Regions from separate parts of the Micromonospora sp. WMMD987 genome, predicted to be linked through region 3. Evidence: riboswitches for the same ligand, from Rfam matches in the RefSeq annotation. Region 3 holds a riboswitch; each other region holds the start of a gene.
What was found. Region 3 has a riboswitch for cyclic di-AMP ahead of O7612_RS03775 (hypothetical protein). Riboswitches for the same ligand answer to the same signal wherever they lie in the genome.

Region 1 (6,504 bases), 1.6 Mb from region 3:
TGTTCCAGCTCGCCGCCGCCCAGGCCCCCCGGCTGTCGCACCGCAGCTACACCGAGGAGCTGGCCGGTCGGACGATCGTCATCTTCGGCGGCAGCTACGGCATCGGGCACGACCTGGCCGAGCTGGCCCGGGGGTACGGCGCACAGGTCTTCCCGTTCAGCCGCTCCAGCACCGGCACCCACGTCGAGCAGACCAGCGACGTCGAGGCCGCGCTGAAGACCGCCTTCGAGGCCACCGGCCGGATCGACCACGTGGTGGTCACCGCCGGCATCCTGGAGAAGGGCGCGCTGGCCGAGATGGACGAGGAGACCATGGACCGGGTGCTCCAGGTCAACTTCGTCGGGCCGGTGATCGCCGCCCGGCAGTCCCTGCCGTACCTCCAGCAGACCAAGGGCCAACTGCTGCTCTACACGTCCAGCTCCTACACCCGGGGCCGGGCCCAGTACGCGCTCTACTCGTCGACGAAGGCGGCGCTGGTCAACCTGACCCAGGCGCTCTCCGACGAGTGGGCCGAGTTCGGGGTGCGGGTCAACTGCATCAACCCGGAGCGCACCGCCACCCCGATGCGCACCAAGGCGTTCGGTGAGGAGCCGGAGCACACCCTGCTGGCCGCCGAGGCGGTCGCCCAGTCCTCGCTCGACGTGCTGATCTCCGACCTCACCGGCCAGGTGATCGACGTACGGCGGGCCCCCGGCGAGCCGGCCCCGGTGCCGGCCCAGCCGACCGCCGCCGAGCACGACCGGCTGCCCGACAGCGTCGACGCCGGCTGACCCCGACCCCGGAAACGGTGTGACATGCGTGGTGACCTGGTCAGGAAACTGATCGCGCGGTGCCTGACCACCGGCCTGGCCGTGGTCGCCTTCCTGGTGGTGGCGTTCACCGGGGCCACCGGCTGGGGCCTGGCCCTGGCGGTGGCCGCGCTGGCCGCCGCCGGCTACGAACGCCGGGTCCGCCCGGACGCCGACATCGTCGCCGAGACGGTGCTGCTGGCCGCCGGCGTCCTGGTCGGCTACACCCGTCGGCTCGACGACGGGTTCGACCCGGTGCTGGCGCTGACCGCGCTGGCGCTGCTGGGCCTGGTGCTGCTGGTGGGGCCGCTGCGGGACGCCGGCAACCTGGAGATCCGGGCGGCGAACCTGCCGGTACGGACGTGGACCCCGCTGGTCGCCGCCCGGCTCGACGGCGTGCTGCTGGGGCTGCTCGCGGTGGTGGCGGTGGCCGCCGCCCTCGCCCTGCCCGCCGTGGTCGCGCTGGCCGTCGTGCTGGTGGTGGCGGTCGGTTGCGGCGCGGTCGGCCTGGACCTGGCCCGGCGGCGGTTCCGGCCGGCGGGCGGCGGCAGCCCGGTGACCCGGGCGCTGCGGGCGCACCAGCCGGAGTTCCTGCTCTACTTCTCCGCTCCGCCCGGCTCGGAGTACCAGGTCACCATGTGGCTGCCCTACCTGGAACGGCTGGGCCGACCGTTCCTGGTGCTGCTGCGGGAGCCGGAGTTCCTGCCGACGATCGCCGCCGCCACCCGCGCCCCGGTGGTCTACTGCCCCACCCTGAAGGCGATGGACGAGGCGCTGGTGCCCAGCCTACGGGTGGCGTTCTACGTCAACCACGGGGCGAAGAACAGCCACTGCATCCGGTTCACCCAGCTCACCCACGTGCAGCTGCACCACGGCGACAGCGACAAGGCCCCCAGCGCCAACCCGGTCTCGGCCATCTTCGACAAGATCTTCGTCGCCGGTTCGGCGGCGATCGAGCGGTACGCGCGGGCCGGCGTGGAGATCCCCGCCGAGAAGTTCGTCGTGGTCGGTCGACCCCAGGTCGAGGGCATCGAGGTACGCCAGGAAGCCCGTCCGCTCACCGCCCCGACCGTGCTCTACACCCCCACCTGGACCGGCCACCACGCCGACGCCAACTACTGCTCACTGCCGGTGGCCGAGCCGCTGCTGCGCCGGCTGCTCGACCGGGGCGCCACGGTGATCCTGCGCGCCCACCCGTACACCGGGCAGAATCCGGCCTCGGCCCGGCAGTTGGCCCGGCTCACCGAACTGCTCGCCGCCGACCGGTCCCGCACCGGTCGGGAGCACCTGTGGGGCGCGGCGGCCAGCCGCGAGCTGAGCCTGACCGACTGCGTCAACCGCTCCGACGCCCTGATCTCCGACGTCTCCGGGGTGATCTCGGATTACCTCTATTCGGGCAAGCCGTACGCGGTGACCGACCTGGGTGTCGACGGGGACGAGTTCGTGGCCCGCTTCCCGCTGGCCGCCTCCGGCTACGTACTGCGCCGGGACATGTCCAACCTCGACGAGGTGCTGGCCGGGCTGCTGGACACCGACCCGTTGATGGCGGCCCGCTGGCAGACCCGCCGTCGCTACCTGGGTGACTTCCCGGCCGACTCGTACGCCGACGGTTTCCTCGACGCCGCCCGGCGGGAGCTGGAGCCGGAGTGGAACCCGCCGACCCCGCGTACCGCCCGGAACACCGCCACCCTCTCCCCCCACCCCTGACCCACATCCCGCCCGCTCCCACTCGCCCCCACTCCCGCCCGCCCGCTCGCGCCCGCCCGCGCCCGCCCCTGACCTCCCGCCCGCCCGCGCCCGCCCCTGACCCCCCGCCCGCGCCCGCGCGCCCCCCGCGCGTCTCCCTCGGCAAGATCACGCTCGATCCATGGTCGAGTGGCATCGCGAGCGCCGGATGCCACTGGAACATGGATCCGACCTCGTTCGTCCGCCGGCGGGATTGGCCTGCGACAGCGGACCGCCCCGGCGCCCGGGGTCGGGCGGCCGGGGCGGTCCGGTTCGCGGGTGGGGCGTCGGTCAGGCCGAGTAGCCCCGGGTGGCGATCCAGTTCGCCAGGGTGGTCACGCCGACCCAGTACGCCGGCAGCGACGGGTCGGCCGAGTCGGCGATCCGCACGGTGCGACCGTTGTCCCGGTATCCCACCACGGCGACGTAGTGGCCGCCGGGGAAGGAGTGCCAACCACCGTCGAGGTCGGTGACGTCCCCGGCCACGTTGGCGACCACGGCCCGCTTGGCGGCGACCGTCTCCACCACGTCGGCCCGCAGCCGCTCGACCTGGGCGTCGCTCGGGGTGCCGGCGAACATCCGGGTCCGGTACGGGTCGCCCTTCACCACGGCGTTGAGCACCCGGGTGGTGTCCTCGGCCGAGTTGGTGCCCATCTCGGTGGTACCCAACTGGGCGGCGAGGTCGTCCTGGCCGCGCTCGATGCCGGCTGCGCTGAGCGCGTTGCGCACCGCAGCCGGGCCGCAGTAGTAGTAGGTGGTCTGGGCCTGGTAGTCGTAGCGGAGCAGCTTCGACGACGGCGGCTTCGGGGCCACCACCCGGCGGGCCAGGTCCGGGTCGGCGGTGGGCCGGGCCTTCGCCCGGGTGGCCCGCGGCGACGGCGTGGGGCTCGCTGACGGGCTGGTCGTGGGGGTGACCGACGGGCTCGCCGGAACGGGGACGGCGACCCGGGCCTGAGCCCGGCTGGCGACATCGTCGAGACGGGGGGCGGGCTCGGCGACGACGGCGGTCGAACGCGGCTGGTCGGTCGGGGCGCCGGCGACACCGGCCGCCAGCGCGGCGGCACCGGTGGTCAGGACGAGGACCGCGGCCGAGCCGACCACCACCTGGTACGGACGCTGGGTGGTCAGGCGGCGTAGCTGACGTTTCATGTGATGCTTCACGGGGTGTTCCTCCACGGGGCGAGGCGGCGACACGCCGGACCGGCACGCGGCGGGCTACGCCACGCGCGGATCGGTCGGAGGGGCCGCTGGTGCGGTCGGGACCGCCCGGACGGGGCCGGACGGATCGGCGGAGGCCGCCCGACAGGGGCCGGGCGGCGGGGCGGACGGCCGGGTCAGCGCTTCGGGCGCGACGGTCCGGCGGTGCCCCGGCACCGAGGTGGAGGAACTACCGAGGGGGTCGGGTCATGCTGCACGAGCAGGGAACTCCTTCCGCTGCCGCCGACCGGGTTAGCTGACGGATTCGGGCGGGAAGATCGCCCTACCCCGGGCCGTGGCCCGGCGATTCACCCCAGTGGTGCGTGTGGGTCCCCGGTTCGTGACTCGCACGATTGAGCGGGTCGGCACGGCGTCACCTTCGGCGATCGGAAACCGCACCGGACCGCAGCGACACTACTGGTCGGTTTTCCCCTCGCCAACCCCTGTGAGCTGCGTAAACATCCTCCGGCGAGCTGTCTTCCGGGGCACTCGGGCACCGACCTGCCGCAGCGGGTCCGATGGTGCGTCCGGGCCCGTCCGGGCGCGAACCGGACGGGCCGCCGGTAACCCCCGGTGATCGCCACGCTCGATGTCACCGACTGTGACCCGGTGTCCGAATCCCTACCCGGGGTGACGCCGACCACAACCGACAGGTAACGATTCGGCCGCCGACCTGTCGCCGGGCCGAGTCGATCCCCCGCGACCGCTCGACCTCAGTTCACCCGGGCAGGTCGCCAGCGGGCGGCGAGGGGCAGCCGGGCCGCCGACGTCACGGGGCGGGGCGACGGGATCCGGGCCGGTCGCAGCCGCTGCGCCGCCGCGTACGCCTCGACGGCCAGCGACCGGGCCGCCTCGGCGGCCAGTTCGGCGTCCCGCCACGCCAACCGCTCCCACCCGGCCGCGGCCCGGTACGCGGTACGACGGTCCTCGCGGACGGCGCGGGCGAGCATCACCTCGTGTTCCACCGGGTGCCGGCGTGGATCCCACCCGTCGCGGTGCGCGAAGACGTCCCGCAGCCGTTCGACCGACAGCTCCCCCCGCCAGTGCGCCGCCACCGCCTCCTGGTGCAACCACCGCTCCCGGTCGGCGTACTCGATCGGGGTGCGGGGGGTACGCGGGCGGGGCAGTGCGCCGGCACCGGCGAACCGACGGGCCACCGTGTCCGCCTCGTCGTACGCCTGCCAGGCCCGGTCCAGGGCGTCCTGCGCGGCCAGCCACGCGGACCGGCGACGGCGGGCGGTCTGGGCGGCCCCGGAAGCGGCCACCGCCACCTCCTCGGCGTAGCGCCGCAGATCGGCGAGCGGAGGCGGGGCGTCCGACGGCGGGCCGTCGGCGGCCAGGTCGGTCGTCCGGTCCGGTTCGGGGCGGGCGACCAGGACGGCGAGCCCGGTCAGGGCCAGGACGAGCAGCAGGGACCAGATCACGGTGGCGGTCGGGACCTCGATCAGGAACTGGGAGAGCACGGTGTTCACGGTCGACACCTCGTGGGCGGGTTGCGGAAGCGGAGGCCGTACCGGCGGCGGGACCGTTGCGGAGAGAACCGGCCGGGCGGTGCGGAGTGAGGTTCGTCGTCGGTGCGGCACGGGCGGATCGGCCCCGTGCGGGCCGGGTCAGCCCGCCGGAGGTGCCCGGGGGCCGGCAGTGGCGGCGGGCACCCGCCCTAGCGGTGTGGCCAGGGCCGCCACCGGCCGGCTCTGCGCGGTGGTGACCGGCACCGTGAGTGCCACGGTATCGACCGGCTCCCCCGTTGCCGCAGTCGTCCACTCGACCGCCGGGTCACCGGCGCGGACGCCGTCGGGCCTGCCGACCGGGGCGGCCGGGGTCGGGGCGGCGGGAGAGGACGGGGACGCGTCGAGCGCCAGGGCGGTCGCGGCCGGCTCGAACAGCGCGGGGCCGGGTAGCCCGGGGCCGGCGGCGGCGAACGCGAGCGCGACGGCAAGGCTGGTCAGGAGCCGGGACATCCCGCGCGCGACCCACCACAGGGGACTGACGGACGCGACCGGGGACACGTGACCACGCTACCGCCGGGGTGACCGGCCCGCAGCATCGCCGGGCGTGTCGCCGCGCCCACCATGGTGGACCCGGTCGCGTCCGCCGGAGGAAGCCCGATCGCTGCGGGCGGCCGCTGTCGACCCCCGCCCGGGGTGGCGGCTGCCGGTGGGATGGCGGCTGCCGGGTGCCGGTGGTTGCGGGCGCCGATCAGGTGGCGGGTGCCGGCGGGGTGATGGGTGCCGGCGGGGTGGCGGGTGCCGGCGGGGTCAGCGCGGGTCGCGCGGCCCGACGTACTCGACGGGACGTCCGCCGTCGGCCGCCCTCGGCCCCGGCACGATGGCCGGTCCGGCGGGAGCGGGGGCGGCGGGAGCGGGTGGAGGGCGGCGGCGGGGGGCGAGACGGCGCATCATCGGGGTCTCCACCCAGCGGTGCACGGCGGCGGCCAACGCCAGGTTCACCACCAGGAAGCCGAGCACGGCCAGCGGCCCCGACCAGCCGGGCAGCCCCACCCCCCAGTGCCCGGTGAGCCGCAGCACGGTCATCATCACCAGCACGTGCACCAGGTAGAAGGCGAACGACACCTCGCCGAGCCAGACCAGGGTCCGGTGCCGCCACGGGGACCAGTGTCCCTGCACGTCCGCGCGGGCCGCCGCCGGGATGACCAGGATGTACGCCACCGACAGCAGCGCCGCCCACATCTCGGCCGGGATCCAGTGCGCCACCACCCAGACGGCCACGAACAGCAGGCTGGCCAGCGGCAGGCCGGGGCCCCGCCAGTGGCCCCGGCGCAGCAGCTCGGCAG
Region 2 (6,504 bases), 2.3 Mb from region 3:
CGCGCCGCCCCCGCGCAGCCGGGTCGGGAATCTTCGCACCGGCACGGTTGGTACGCGCCCCGGCCGGGTAGCCCCGTCATGCCGGTCGATGGGTTCCGGGTGCCTGAGGAGGTGGCGATGCCGGATCAACGGGAGCTGCGCCTGCCCGACGGGGTACGCCTGCACGTCGAGGTGAGCGGCCCGGCCGACGCGGAGGCCACCGTGATCCTGCTGCACGGCTGGACGCTGGACGGTCGGGCCTGGCACCGGCAGCGCGCCGACCTGCGGGACCGGTTCGGCGACCGGGTCCGGGTGGTCAGCTACGACGCCCGCGGGCACGGCCGGTCGAGCTGCATGGCCCTGCGGACGGCGACCCTGGCCCAGCTCGGCGACGACCTCGCGGCGGTGGTCGACGAGGTGGCCCCGACCGGGCCGGTGGTGCTCGTCGGGCACTCGATGGGTGGGATGACGGTGATGGAGTACGCCCACCGGCACCCCGCCGACTTCGCCGCCCGCACCGCCGGGCTCGTCTTCGTCTCCACCACCGCCGAGGGGCACACGCACACCGCGTACGGCCTGTCGCCCCGGATCGCCCGGCTGATCCGGGTCGCCGAGACCACCGGGGCCGGGGTGCTGGCCCGGTGCGGTGCCTGGCGGCCACCCCGTCCGTTGCTGCGCGCCCTGGCCCCGAGCATCCGGTGGATGCTCTTCGGCGACCACTGTTCCGCCTCCGACATCCGCCTGGTCACCTCGGCGGTGGCCCGCGCCTCGCTGCGCTCGATCGGCGGCTTCCGCGCCTCGATCGGCGCCCAGCACCGGCTCGACACCCTCGCCGCGTTGGCGCACCTGCCGGCGGCGGCGCTGGTCGGCGACCGGGACCGGCTCACCCCGCCGCCGTGCGCCGAGTCGATCGCGGCGGCGCTGCCGGCCACCGAGCTGACCGTCTGCCCGGGGGCCGGGCACATGCTGATGATGGAACGTCCGGACGAGGTGAACGCCGCCCTCGCCGGGGTGCTCCACCGGGTGCTGACCGTCGTACCCACCGGTCGGGTGTCCGGTCGCCGCACGGCCACCGGTTGAGCCAACCGACCGGTCGCGCACGGCCACCGGTCCCGACCGCGTGTGCGCGCCGGTCCCGTCCGCACCCGGCCGTCGGCCCCACGTACCCGGCGGGCGGGTCCGGGTGCCGGCGTTCGCGGGAGGTGGCGGAGGTCGCGGGACGGGTATCGGCCCGACGTGGGGTGGGCGGCTGCCCGTACCCTCATTCCGCCTGGCATGCACCCGTGCCCGGCGTCGCCGTCGCACAGGAGCCGGTACGTTGACCGACCAGACCACCCTGGAACAGGAGATCGCCGCCGAGCAACGGCATCTCGACCGGGTGTACGCCCGGCTCGCCGAACTGCGCCGGGCGGCCGTCCGCGCCGAGCGGGACGGTTACCGGCTGGCGCGGGTCGGCAACTTCGGCGCGCTCGTGGAGCGGGACGCCATGGTCTTCCACGCCGCCCAGCGCCGGCACCTGCTGGACGCCGAGCACGAGGGGCTGGTCTTCGGCCGGCTCGATCTGCGGGACCGTCAGGTGCTGCACGTCGGCCGGCTCGGGATCCGCGGCGAGAACGCCGAGACGCTGGTGGTCGACTGGCGGGCCCCGGCCGCCGCCGCCTTCTACCGGGGCACCCCGGCGGAGCCGCTGGGGGTGGTACGGCGACGCACCATCAGCTCGTCGGGCGAGAAGGTCACCCGGATCGAGGACGAGCTGCTCGACCCGGCGTCCGCGCCGCCGGACATGCCGGTGGTCGGCGACGGGGCGCTGCTGGCGACCCTGTCCAGGGCGACCGGACGGGGGATGCGGGACATCATCGCCACCATCCAGCGGGAGCAGGACGAGGTGATCCGCTCCCCCGGCACGGGGGTCACGATCGTCTCCGGTGGGCCGGGCACCGGGAAGACGGCGGTCGCCCTGCACCGGGCGGCGTACCTGCTCTATGCCGACCGCAGCCGGTACGCCGGCGGCGGCATCCTGGTGGTGGGTCCGTCGGCGGTCTTCGTGAACTACATCGCCTCGGTGCTGCCCTCGTTGGGTGAGGAGACCGCCACCCTGCACTCGCTGGGTTCGCTCTTCCCCGGCCTGTCGGCGACCCGCACCGACAGTCCCGAGGTGGCGGCGGTGAAGGGGTCGCTACGGATGCGGCGGGTGCTGGAACGGGCGGCCCGGGACGCGGTGCCGGACGGTCCGCAGGAGCTGCGGCTGCTCTACCGGGGGACGCTGCTGCGCCTGGAGCGGCGCGAGTTGGACCGGATCCGGGACCGGGCGTTGCACCGGGGCGCCCGCCGCAACGAAGTCCGCCGGGTCGGCTTCGACGGGGTGCTCGCCGCGCTGTACACGCAGGCCCGCCGGCTGGCCCTCAGCGGTCTGCCCGAACAGCCCGCCTTCGAGGACGAGATCATCGACCGGCCGGAGTTCCGGGAGTTCCTCAAGGCGTGGTGGCCCCGGCTGCACCCCCGGCACGTGCTGGGCTGGCTGGCCCGACCGGAGCGGCTGCGCCGGTACGCGACCGGGCTGCTCTCCCGGGCGGAGACCGCGGTGCTGGCCGGGGCGTACCGGTCGTTGGACACCGAGGGGTTGACGGTGGCCGACATCGCCCTGCTCGACGAGCTGGACGCCCTGCTGGGCAAGCCGGTACGTCCGCGGCGGGCGAACCGGGATCCGTACCAGCTCGCCGGTGGGGTCCGCGAGCTGAGCACCTTCGGCGACCGGGAGCGCGCCGCCCGTGCCGCAGCCCGGGAGCGGCCGGAGGACTACCGGGACTACGCGCACGTGGTGGTGGACGAGTCGCAGGACGTCTCGCCGATGCAGTGGCGGATGATCGGCCGGCGCGGTCGGCTCGCCTCCTGGACGGTGGTGGGCGACCCGGCGCAGACCGCCTGGACCGGCGACCAGGAGGAGCTGGACCGGGCCCGGGACCAGGCGCTGGGCCGGCGACGGCGGCACCGGTTCACGCTCTCCACCAACTACCGCAACCCGGCGGAGATCTTCGCGGTGGCGGCGGCGGAGATCCGCCGGCTCTATCCCGACCTGGAGCTGCCCAGCGCGGTGCGGTCCACCGGGGTGGACCCGGTGGCGCTGACCGTGCCGGCGGCGGAGCTGGCCCCGGCGACGGTGGACGCGGTGGACGCGGTGCTCGCCGAGGTGCCGGGGACGGTCGGCGTGATCACGCCGGTGCCCCGCCGGGACGAGGTCGCCGGCTGGCTGGGCGACCGGGGCGGGGCGCGGCTCCAGGTGGTGGACAGCCTCCAGGCCAAGGGCATGGAGTACGACGGGGTGGTGCTGGTCTGTCCGGGCGAGATCCGGGCCGAGCCGGGCTCCGGGGTACGGACGCTCTACGTGGCGCTGTCCCGGGCCACCCAACGCCTCACCACCGTCGATCCCGTCGACTGAACCGACGGCACCCGGGCGGTCCGACCTGGCCGGAAGCCCGGCCATCACTTGCATACATAGCGATGTGAGCATAGATTGGACCGGGTTCGCGGCGACGGAAGGTGTGGACGTGGGCGCAGGTCATGACCACAGCGCGACGATCAGCAACGCCGCACACCGGCACCGCGGTCGGCTCTGGGCGGCCTTCGGGCTGCTCACCGTGTTCATGGTGGTCGAGGCGGTGGCCGCGTTCGGTACCGGCTCACTGGCCCTGCTCTCCGACGCCGGGCACATGTTCACCGACGTGCTCGGCATCGGGATGGCCCTGGCCGCGATCACCGCGACCCGACGGGCCGCGCAGGACCCGCAGCGCACCTTCGGCCTCTACCGGCTGGAGGTGCTCGCCGCGCTGGCCAACGCCCTGCTGCTCAGCGGGGTGGCGGTCTACGTGCTGATCGAGGCGGTCCGCCGGTTCGGCGAGCCACCCGAGGTGCTGGCCGCCCCGATGCTGGTGGTGGCGGTGCTCGGCCTGCTCGCCAACCTTGTCGCGTTCGCCCTGCTGCGCGAGGGCGCCAAGGAGAGCATCAACCTGCGCGGGGCGTACCTGGAGGTGGTCGGCGACCTGCTCGGCTCCCTCGGCGTGATCGTGGCCGCACTGCTGATCGCCGGCACCGGCTGGTGGTGGGCCGACCCGGTGGTCGCGGTGGCGATCGGCGTGTTCATCCTGCCCCGCACCTGGCGACTCGGGCGGGCGGCGGTGCGGATCCTGGTGCAGGCCGCCCCGGAGCATCTCCAGGTGACCGCCGTGCACGACCGGCTGACCGCCGTGCCCGGCGTCACCGAGGTGCACGACCTGCACGTCTGGACGCTCACCTCGGGCATGGACGTCGCCTCGGCGCACCTCACGCTGGCCACCGACGCCGAGGTCGGCGCCGTACTGGCCGCCGCCCGGGGCGCCCTGCGGGACGACTTCCACATCGAGCACGCCACCCTCCAGGTGGAGCCGGGCAGCACTCCCGGCGGGTGCGGCCCGGCCCACTGGTGACCCGGAGCCCGCTGCGGCCCGACGGGCGGGATCGGGACCACCGGAGCGTCACCGAACCGCCGTGCACGCGGTGATCGCGCTGGATTTTGTCCTGTTTACCCCATAAAGGGGTATTCACTCCCGTACCCTCAGTCACGAGGTGGACGGGCGTCCCACCCGTACCGGTAGGCTCGGCTCCGGCCTCCGCCAGGCGGCGCCCACCGGCGCCGGCGGTGGCCGCCGCCTAATCGCCCACCAGGGCGAACCGGGGAACCACGTTCCTGGGGTGCATCCGCGTCAGCGGTAGGGATCTTCCGTCCCGAACCCGTCAGCTAACCCGGTCGGCGGCTGACGGAAGGACTCTGTATGCGGGTAGGAACCACCACGCGGCTGTTGGCCGCAGTCGTCACGAGCCTCGCGCTCGGCGTGTCGTCCGCGCCGTTCACCCCGGCCGTCGCCGCGCCCGTCACCCGGCTCGCCGCTCCCGGCGACGACGACGAGGGCGGCACACCGGCGCTCCGCGACCAGCTCGACGCGGCCAGCAAGGGCTGGGTCGACGCGAAGGCCGCCCTGGACCGCTCCACCAAACGCCAGCAGGAACTCGACGGCCAGCTCAAGAACATCGAGGCCCAACTGGTCGTGCAGACCGGCAAGGTCGGCCAGATCGCCGGAGCGGCCTACCGCACCGGCCGCCTCGGACCGATGTCCGCCCTGCTCAACAGCAACAGCCCGAGTGGCTTCCTGGACCGCGCGGCGGCGCTGGAGACGGTCGCGGCCCGGGAGGACCAGGAACTGCGCACCATGATCGAGACCCGCGACCAGGCCACCCGGACCCGGGCGGCGGTCAGTCGCGAGATCACCGAACAGCGCAAGCAGGTCGCCACCATGGGCAAGCGCAAGGAGCAGGCCGAACGAGCGCTGGCGGTGGCCGCCGCCAACAAGCCGACCCCCACCTCCCGGGACTCCGGCAGTTCGGACGGCACGTCCACCAGCAACGCCAAGGGAGCGCCCCGCAACTCCGACGGCTCCTGGCCGTCCGAGTCGTGCAGCGTCAACGACCCGACGCCGGCCAACGGCTGCATCACCCCGCGTACGCTCAACGCCCTGAACCAGGCCAAGGCGGCCGGCTTCACCCGGTACGTCTCCTGCTACCGGCCCAGTGGGTCCGGCGAGCACCCCAAGGGCCGGGCGTGCGACTTCGCCGCCCAGCGCAACGGCTTCGGCGGGGTGGCCAGTGGCGGCGACCGGACGTACGGCAACAACCTGGCCGCGTACTTCATCCGCAACGCCGACCGGCTCGGCGTGCTCTACGTGATCTGGTTCAAGCGGATCTGGCTGCCGAGCAGCGGCTGGAAGTCGTACAGCGGGGGCAACGGCGACCCGTCCAGCGACCACACCAACCACGTGCACCTGTCGATGATCTGAGCACCACCCCGGGTGGCCCGTCCTCGACGGGCGGGCCACCACAGCCGCCGGTAGCCGGAACACGGGCGGTCGGGCCACCACAGCCGCCGGTAGCCGGAACGCGGGCGGTCGGGCCACCACAGCCGCCGGTAGCCGGAACGCGGGCGGTCGGGCCACCCAGGGCCGCCGGTGGTCGGAACGCCGCCGGTCGGGCCACCGCAGCCGGTCGCGTCGCCGGTCAGGCCGCCGCGGGAGTGTCGCCGGACCGACCGTCCAGCACCGCGCCGAGGCGGCTGGCCAGCCCCAGGTGAGCGGCCCGGGCCTGCCGGAAGGCGTAGCCGAACAACGGTGCCGGCGCGGCGAGGGTGATCTCCACGTCGATCCGCAGCAGGTCCCCCTCCATCCGGAGCCGGGTGTGGTTGCGGACCGTGGTGGCGGGCTGCTGCCGGGCCACCGTCACGATCTCGTCCTGGTCGACCAGCAGCACGTCGGCCTGGTAGGTGACCGGGAACCGCAGCGGCCCCAGCTCCAGCCGGTCGGTGATCGCATAGCTGGCCACCGCACCCGGTCGGGCCGGCAACCGGCGCACCCGGACGATCAGGGGATGCAGCTCCTGCTGCCGGGACAGATCACTCAGCAGCGCCACCGCGTCCGCCTGTGCGCAGCGCGCCTGCACCGTGTA
Region 3 (6,504 bases):
GTGGGACAACGATGTGGACGGAGGGGATCTGGCCCGGTGGGGCGGGAGCCGCGGGCGGCGTGTCCTCGGTGGACCGGACCGGACCGGACCTGGCGTGGCCCGGATCCGGCCGGGCGCGGCTCGGATCAGGACCAGGCGTGGCCCGGACCAGGACCGGAGTCGGGCTCGGGCGCGGTCGGGTCGGCCCGGGCGCGACGGCCGGTCGGGCACGCAGGTGCCGAGGGGTGCCGCCCCGCTCAGCTCCGGGGCGGGCCGCGCCGGCCGGTGGCGTCCCGGGCCGGGTCCGGCGTCGCCACGTTCACCCGCGCGGCGGGCCGGACCGTGGGCTCGGCGGCCGACCCGGCCGGTAGCGGCCGGGTGGATCCGTGGGCGGGCCGCCCGGAACCGGGCCGGGCATCGGCGGGCCGGTCGTCACCGGGCCGGGTGTCGGTGGGCCGGGTGTCGGTGGACAGCGCAGCCACCCGGGACGTCACCACGGTCGGGCGGGGCGCAGCGGTGGCCGGGCCGTCGGTGGCGGCGGTGAACAGGCCGCCGAGGCCGACGGCGAGCACCAGCGCGGTAACCGCCAGCCGGGTCAGGTCGCGCAGCCTCGACACCCAGAGGGGCCGGGTGGAAGCTGGGCGGATCACCCGTCCAACCTATCCCCACCTGAGCGTCCGCGCAGCGGCGGCGACCCGGTCGGATCGGTGACCCGGGCCACGGTGTGCCCTGTGGACGGACCGTCCCCACCCGGGATACGTGCGCTGACCTGCCCCTGGATGCATCGACGGGGATGAGAATGCCGACAGTTTCCGCCCGGCCGGTCCGGGAACTCCGCCGACGGCGCGACGCCCGCCGCGCCGGGTCCGACAGACCGGAGGAGACCACCCATGGGAGTACGTCGTCAGGTCGCCGCAGCCGTCGCCACCGCGACGGTACTGACCACCGCCGTCGCCACCGCGACGGTGCTGGCCACCGCCGTACCCGCGCAGGCCGCGCCGACCGCCGTCGACACCGGACCGCTCACCCCGGTCGCCGAGGTCGACGTCGAGCGGTACGCGGGTGACTGGTACCAGGTCGCCGCCATTCCGGCGATCTTCGAGGTCCAGTGCTTCAAGAACGTCAAGGCCCGCTACGACGTCCAGACCGACGGCACCGTCGGGGTGCGCAACACCTGCCAGACCATCGTCGGCACCACCAGCGCGGTCACCGGTCGGGCCCGCAGCGAGAACCCGCCGGCCGACTCGGCGTTGACCGTGTCGTTCCTCAAGCTCGGCAGCCGCTGGATCTACCTGGGCGGACCGAACTACGTGGTGATCGGGCTCGACCCCGACTACCGGTGGGCGGTGGTCGGTGACCCGGCCCGGACCACCGGCTTCGTCCTGTCCCGGGAGCCGGCGCTGACCGGGGCGCAGACGGCGGCGGCGAAGGCGGCGCTCACCGCCAACGGGTACGACCTCTGCGACTTCCGCACCACCCGGCAGGACGGCGGCGGACAGGCCGGCAGCTTCTGCTGAGCGGCCCGTGACCCGACGGCCCGTCCACGCCCGGGGCGGGGCGGGCCGTCGGGTCAGGCGTCCCGGTCGGCGTGGTCGGGGGTGAAGAGGGCGAGCAGGGCGCCGACCTGACGATCGGCCTCGGCGGGGTGCCGGAAGTGCCCGCTCGGATCGATGGTGTACTCGTTGCGCCGGCCGACCCTGGTCCGCCGCAGGTAGCCGCCGGACTCCAGGTCGGTGACGATCGCCTGGGCGGCCCGTTCGGTCACCCCGACCTCCTCGGCGACGTCGCGGAGCCGGGCCGTGGGGTTGCGGGCGATGGCGAGCAGCACGTGACCGTGGTTGGTGAGGAACGTCCAGTTGCGGGCGCTCCCGGCGCTGCCTGTGGTATTCGCCATACCGGTCATCGTATGGCCCGAACCTGGGGAACCCGCCGCCGGCCGGCGTCCCCGCGTCCACCCCGGCCGGCTTTCGACCCGCCGTCGACATCCCGCCGACCAAAGCCTGAAACGTGTATCACGAAATCTTGACGTACCTTTAGCTGCGTGTGACCGTGGGAACACGGCCGTCGTCGCCGCCGGCCGGCGTGACCAGGCACTATCCCGGACCGAGGTGAGGCAATGGGCCCGATCACTCCGACCCAGGCGCTGGCCGAGTTACAGGCCGGCAACCGGCGTTTCGTCGCCGGCGAGCCCCGCCACCCCAACCAGGGCGCGGTCCACCGGGCCGCCGTCGCCGACGGCCAGCACCCCTTCGCGGTCATCGTCGGCTGCTCCGACTCCCGGCTCGCCGCCGAGATCATCTTCGACCGGGGGCTGGGTGACCTCTTCGTGGTCCGGACCGCCGGGCACACCGCCGGCCCCGAGGTGCTCGGCAGCGTCGAGTACGCGGTGACCGTCCTCGGCACGCCGCTGGTGGTGGTGCTCGGGCACGACTCCTGCGGAGCGGTGCAGGCCGCCCGGGAGGCGGCCCGCACCGGCACCCAACCCCCGGGGCACCTCTACTCGGTGGTCGCCGCCGTCGGGCCGAGCCTGCGCCGGGCGGCCCAGCAGGGCGTGCACGACATCGACGGGATCGTCGACATCCACATCGCGCAGACCGTCGAGGTGCTGCTCGGCAACTCTCCGGTGATCGCCGCCGAGGTGGCCGCCGGGCGGTGCGCGGTGGTCGGCATGTCCTACCGGCTGGCCGCCGGTGAGGTCCGCCAGGTGGCCCCGGCGCACGCTCCCGCCGCCGACGCGTCCGCCCTCACCGCCGCCGTCCCCGGCCCCGCCGTGGTGCCGGCGGACGCCGACGCCGCACCGGCGGCCGTCGCCGGCTGAGGCACATGGGCCGGCGGCCGTCGCCGGCTGGGGCAGATGGGCCGGCGGCCGTCGCCGGCTGAGACCCGCTCACGACGGAGGCCGCCCGGTTCGACCGGGCGGCCTCCGCCGTCAGTGCCCGCTCCGCCCACCGGGTCGGGGACGCGGTGGGCGGGAACCGGATGCCGCGTCGCTACAACAGGGACACGTGTACGTGGTCGGTGTGGTCGGACGGGCCGGAGTACGAACTCCATCCGTTGGCCGGGAACCAGATCTGCCGGTTCCAGATCACGTAGTAGATGCCCAGCCGGTCCGCGTTGCGGAGCAGGAACGCGGCGAGGTTGTTGCCGTACATCCGGGTGTCGTTGTTGTGCCACGGGCTGAAGCCGCTCTTCTGCAACGACCAGTCGCACGCCTTGCCCTTGGGGTGCTCCCAGGGGCCGCCGGGGCGGTAGCAGCCGACGAACCGGTTGAAGCCGGCCCGCTTGACCTCCTTGTACATGTGCAACGTGCGGGGGGTGACACAACCGGACGTGGTCGGGTCGTTCTCGCTGCACGACTCGGCACGCCAGTCGCCGTCCGCCGTCTGACCCGGGGCGATGCGGGCCACCGGTGAGGTGGCGTCGACCAGACCGCCGGTGAAGCCCCGGCCACCGACCAGGGCCAGCGCCTTGTCCGCCTCGGTCTTCTTCTTGGCCATCAGGTTGGTCTGCTTCTGCTGCTCACGGACCTCGGCGTCGACGGCGAGCTTGGCCTTCTCGGCCCGGGTCCTCACCTCGTTGACCTCGGCCAGCTTGCCGGCGTTGACCATGTTCAGCTCGTCCAGGGCGGCGGCCCGCCGGACGAAGGCGTCCGGGGCGTCGCTCTCCAGCAGGGCGGCGACCGCGCCGACGCGACCCGTCCGGTACGACTGGGCGGCGATCTCGTTGACCTGCGGGGCCAGCGCGGCCAGCTCCTGCTCGGCCTTCTCCACCTCGATGGCGTACTCGAGTTGGCGCTTCTTGGACTTCTCCAGCCGGTTCTTCGCCGCCGAGTACTCCCGGTTGGTGGCCTCGATGACGTCGGTGAGCAGCTTCGGCTCCTCGTCCTCCTCGTGACCCGAGGGGGAGGGCGCGTTGGGTGCCGCCGTCGCGGGGGCGGCGGTGGGCCCGGCGACGATCGCCAGGGCGGCGAGCACGGCCACTGCCGGCGTCAGCCAGCGGCGTAGGGGTGCCGTCACAGTTTTCCCTTCCGTCGACCGCCGACCGGGTTAGCTGACGGGTTCGGGACGGAAGTGGCCCCTACCGCTGGCGCGGATTCACCCCAGGTGCTCGGTTCCCCGGCTCGCCGTACGGCGATTGGGCGGTGGCCCCGCTGGCGCCGGTGGGCGCCTTCGGCGGTGACCGGCAGCGAGGTTACCCGAGAGTCGTAGCAGGAATCTACGGCCACAACACGGCGAAATGCGTATTTTCCCGATAGTGGGCGGTGACCAGCGGCGGGGTCGACAGTGGTGGTCCCCGCTCCGGTCACGTACCGCAGTGTCACCATGCCGCTTCCGTGTCGCTGTCGCGATCCGGCCATCGACCGGGGGCCGGGGTGGACGGTCCGCCGGGCCGGGACGCGCCCAGCGCCTCCCACGCCTCGGCGCGGTCCGGAGCCGGGCGCGGGGTGGGCGGCGGTCCGGCGGGGGTGGCGTCGGCGGGGCCGCGACCGGCGGTGGTGACCAGCGCGGCCAGCCCGGTCGTCAGCGGCACCGCCGCCACCAGGCCGAGGGTGGCCACCGCGCTGCGGACGATCTCCTGGGCCAGGAACTCGCTGGTGAGGATCTGGCCCACCGGCCGGCTGTCGGCGGTGAGCAGGAGCAGCAACGGCAGTGAGGCTCCCGCGTACGCCAGCACGATGGTGTTCACCGTGGACGCGATGTGCGCCCGGCCGACCCGGGTGGCGGCCCGGTAGAGCTGCAACCGGGACAGCCCGGGATTGGCGTGGGCCAATTCGGTGACGGTGGCCGACTGGGTGACGGTCACGTCGTCCAGCACGCCGAGCGAGCCGATGATGATCCCGGCCAGCAGCAGGCCGTGCAGATCCACGTCGCGCTGGTACATCGACAGCGTGGTGGCCTCCTCGCTGCCGTACCCGGTCAGGTGGGTGGCGGCGGTGGCCAGCGTGCCCAGGATCCCGGTCAGCACCAGGCTGCCCAGGGTGCCGAGGACCGCCACCGAGGTCTGCGCGGTGATCCCGTGGGTCAGGTACAGCACCACGAACATGATCAACGCCGCGCCGGTGATCGCGATGGGCAACGGCGCACCCCCGGCCGAGATGCCCGGCACCACGAAGGTCAGCAGGATGGCGAAGCTGGCCCCGAGACCGGCCAGGGCGGCCAGCCCGCGGAGCCGGCCGAACGCCACGATCGCCGCCGCGAACAGGGCGACCAGCCAGAGCAGCGGCGTGCCCCGCTGGTGCTCGGCGATGTGGTAGCTGACCGCCGTCGGGTCGGTCGGGTCGGTCAGCGCGACCAGCACCACCTCGTCGCCGACGGCCACGGTCGGTGCCCCCGGCCCGGACGGGACCGGCGTCTCGACCTGCCGGCCGGTGTCCGGCCCCTGCTCGACGGCGACCGTCACCGTGCCGCACGGGCCGGCGTCCGCCCCGGACGGCCCGTCGGGGGTCTGCGGGGCGGGCGGGCAGGGCTCGGTCACCACCCGGGTCACCGTGCCGTGGTGGCGGGGCACCTGCTCGCCCTGGTCGATCTGCCGGGTCTCGCCCGGCCAGAGCAGCAGGGTGGCGATCACCGTGACGACGATGAGCGGCACCACCGTCATGACGAGTATCCGCCGCACCCGGGGCGGGGTGGACGGAGCGGGACGGGTGTGGTCGGCGCCCATGCGTGCGAGTTCTCCCAACGGTCCGGGACGGGATACGGGTCAGCCGGCCGACCGGTTCATCCCGCGGGCGGCGGTCGTCGTCGGACGATGGTAGCCACCACCCCGGCCCGTCCGCCGGGTTCACCCTGCCCACGGTGTGCCGAGGGGCACGTTCGCCCCGGCGGCCGGTGGGTCAGCCGCGCTTCATCAGCCGGCCGACGGCGGCCATCATCTCGGCGGCCATCTCGTCGGCCCGGCCCTCGGCGGCCCCCTCGTGCATGCAGTGCCGGGCGTGGCCGTCGAGCAGGCCGAGGGCGACCTTGTCCAGGGCGGCCTGGACGGCGGAGATCTGGGTGAGCACGTCGATGCAGTACCGGTCGTCGTCGACCATCTTCTCGACGCCCCGGACCTGCCCCTCCACGCGGCGCAGCCGCGCGAGCAGTTGGTCCTTGCTGGCGGTGTAGCCCCGGACCGGGTTGCTCGGTGTGGTCATGGCGACCACGATAGCGTACCCCCGGGGGGTATGCTACGGTCGTCGGGCGAGGTACCCCTGGGGGGTATGTTGGAGGAGAGGGAGGGAGCGCGTCATGATCACGAGCTACCAGGTGAAGGGCATGACCTGCGGGCACTGCGTCAGCGCGGTGAGCGCCGAACTGGCCGCGCTGGACGGGGTGACCGAGGTGCAGGTGGACCTGGCCTCCGGCCGGGTGGCCGTCACCAGCGCCGGTCCGTTGGACACCGGGGACGTGCGGGCCGCCGTCGACGAGGCCGGCTACGACCTCGTCGAGGCGTGACCGGGCGGTCGCGGCGGGAGACCGGGGTGGACCGATGAACACGGCGACCAGACTGGGCGGCTTCGCCCTCGTGCTCGCGGCGGTGTTCGGC

Region 1: linked by a shared signal. The riboswitch ahead of O7612_RS10590 (C39 family peptidase) and the one ahead of O7612_RS03775 (hypothetical protein) in region 3 are both predicted to bind cyclic di-AMP.
Region 2: linked by a shared signal. The riboswitch ahead of O7612_RS22870 (hypothetical protein) and the one ahead of O7612_RS03775 (hypothetical protein) in region 3 are both predicted to bind cyclic di-AMP.

Annotation. Positions count from the first base shown of each region.
Region 1 covers NZ_CP120861.1:2,463,570-2,470,073, reverse strand. Annotated here, with positions in the region: gene O7612_RS10600 (bifunctional cytidylyltransferase/SDR family oxidoreductase) at 1-770, shown strand, start outside; gene O7612_RS10595 (CDP-glycerol glycerophosphotransferase family protein) at 795-2,495, shown strand; gene O7612_RS10590 (C39 family peptidase) at 2,805-3,674, opposite strand; cyclic di-AMP (ydaO/yuaA leader) riboswitch at 3,937-4,080, opposite strand; gene O7612_RS10585 (hypothetical protein) at 4,424-5,182, opposite strand; gene O7612_RS10580 (hypothetical protein) at 5,321-5,719, opposite strand; gene O7612_RS10575 (acyltransferase) at 5,969-6,504, opposite strand, start outside.
Region 2 covers NZ_CP120861.1:5,433,389-5,439,892, forward strand. Annotated here, with positions in the region: gene O7612_RS22855 (alpha/beta hydrolase) at 118-1,059, shown strand; gene O7612_RS22860 (AAA family ATPase) at 1,298-3,415, shown strand; gene O7612_RS22865 (cation diffusion facilitator family transporter) at 3,525-4,439, shown strand; cyclic di-AMP (ydaO/yuaA leader) riboswitch at 4,650-4,781, shown strand; gene O7612_RS22870 (hypothetical protein) at 4,785-5,843, shown strand; gene O7612_RS22875 (SRPBCC family protein) at 6,061-6,504, opposite strand, start outside.
Region 3 covers NZ_CP120861.1:830,371-836,874, forward strand. Annotated here, with positions in the region: gene O7612_RS03755 (hypothetical protein) at 237-629, opposite strand; gene O7612_RS03760 (lipocalin family protein) at 870-1,496, shown strand; gene O7612_RS03765 (MarR family winged helix-turn-helix transcriptional regulator) at 1,550-1,873, opposite strand; gene O7612_RS03770 (carbonic anhydrase) at 2,096-2,797, shown strand; gene O7612_RS03775 (hypothetical protein) at 2,970-3,995, opposite strand; cyclic di-AMP (ydaO/yuaA leader) riboswitch at 3,999-4,130, opposite strand; gene O7612_RS03780 (YibE/F family protein) at 4,297-5,640, opposite strand; gene O7612_RS03785 (metal-sensitive transcriptional regulator) at 5,813-6,112, opposite strand; gene O7612_RS03790 (cation transporter) at 6,207-6,413, shown strand; gene O7612_RS03795 (hypothetical protein) at 6,448-6,504, shown strand, end outside.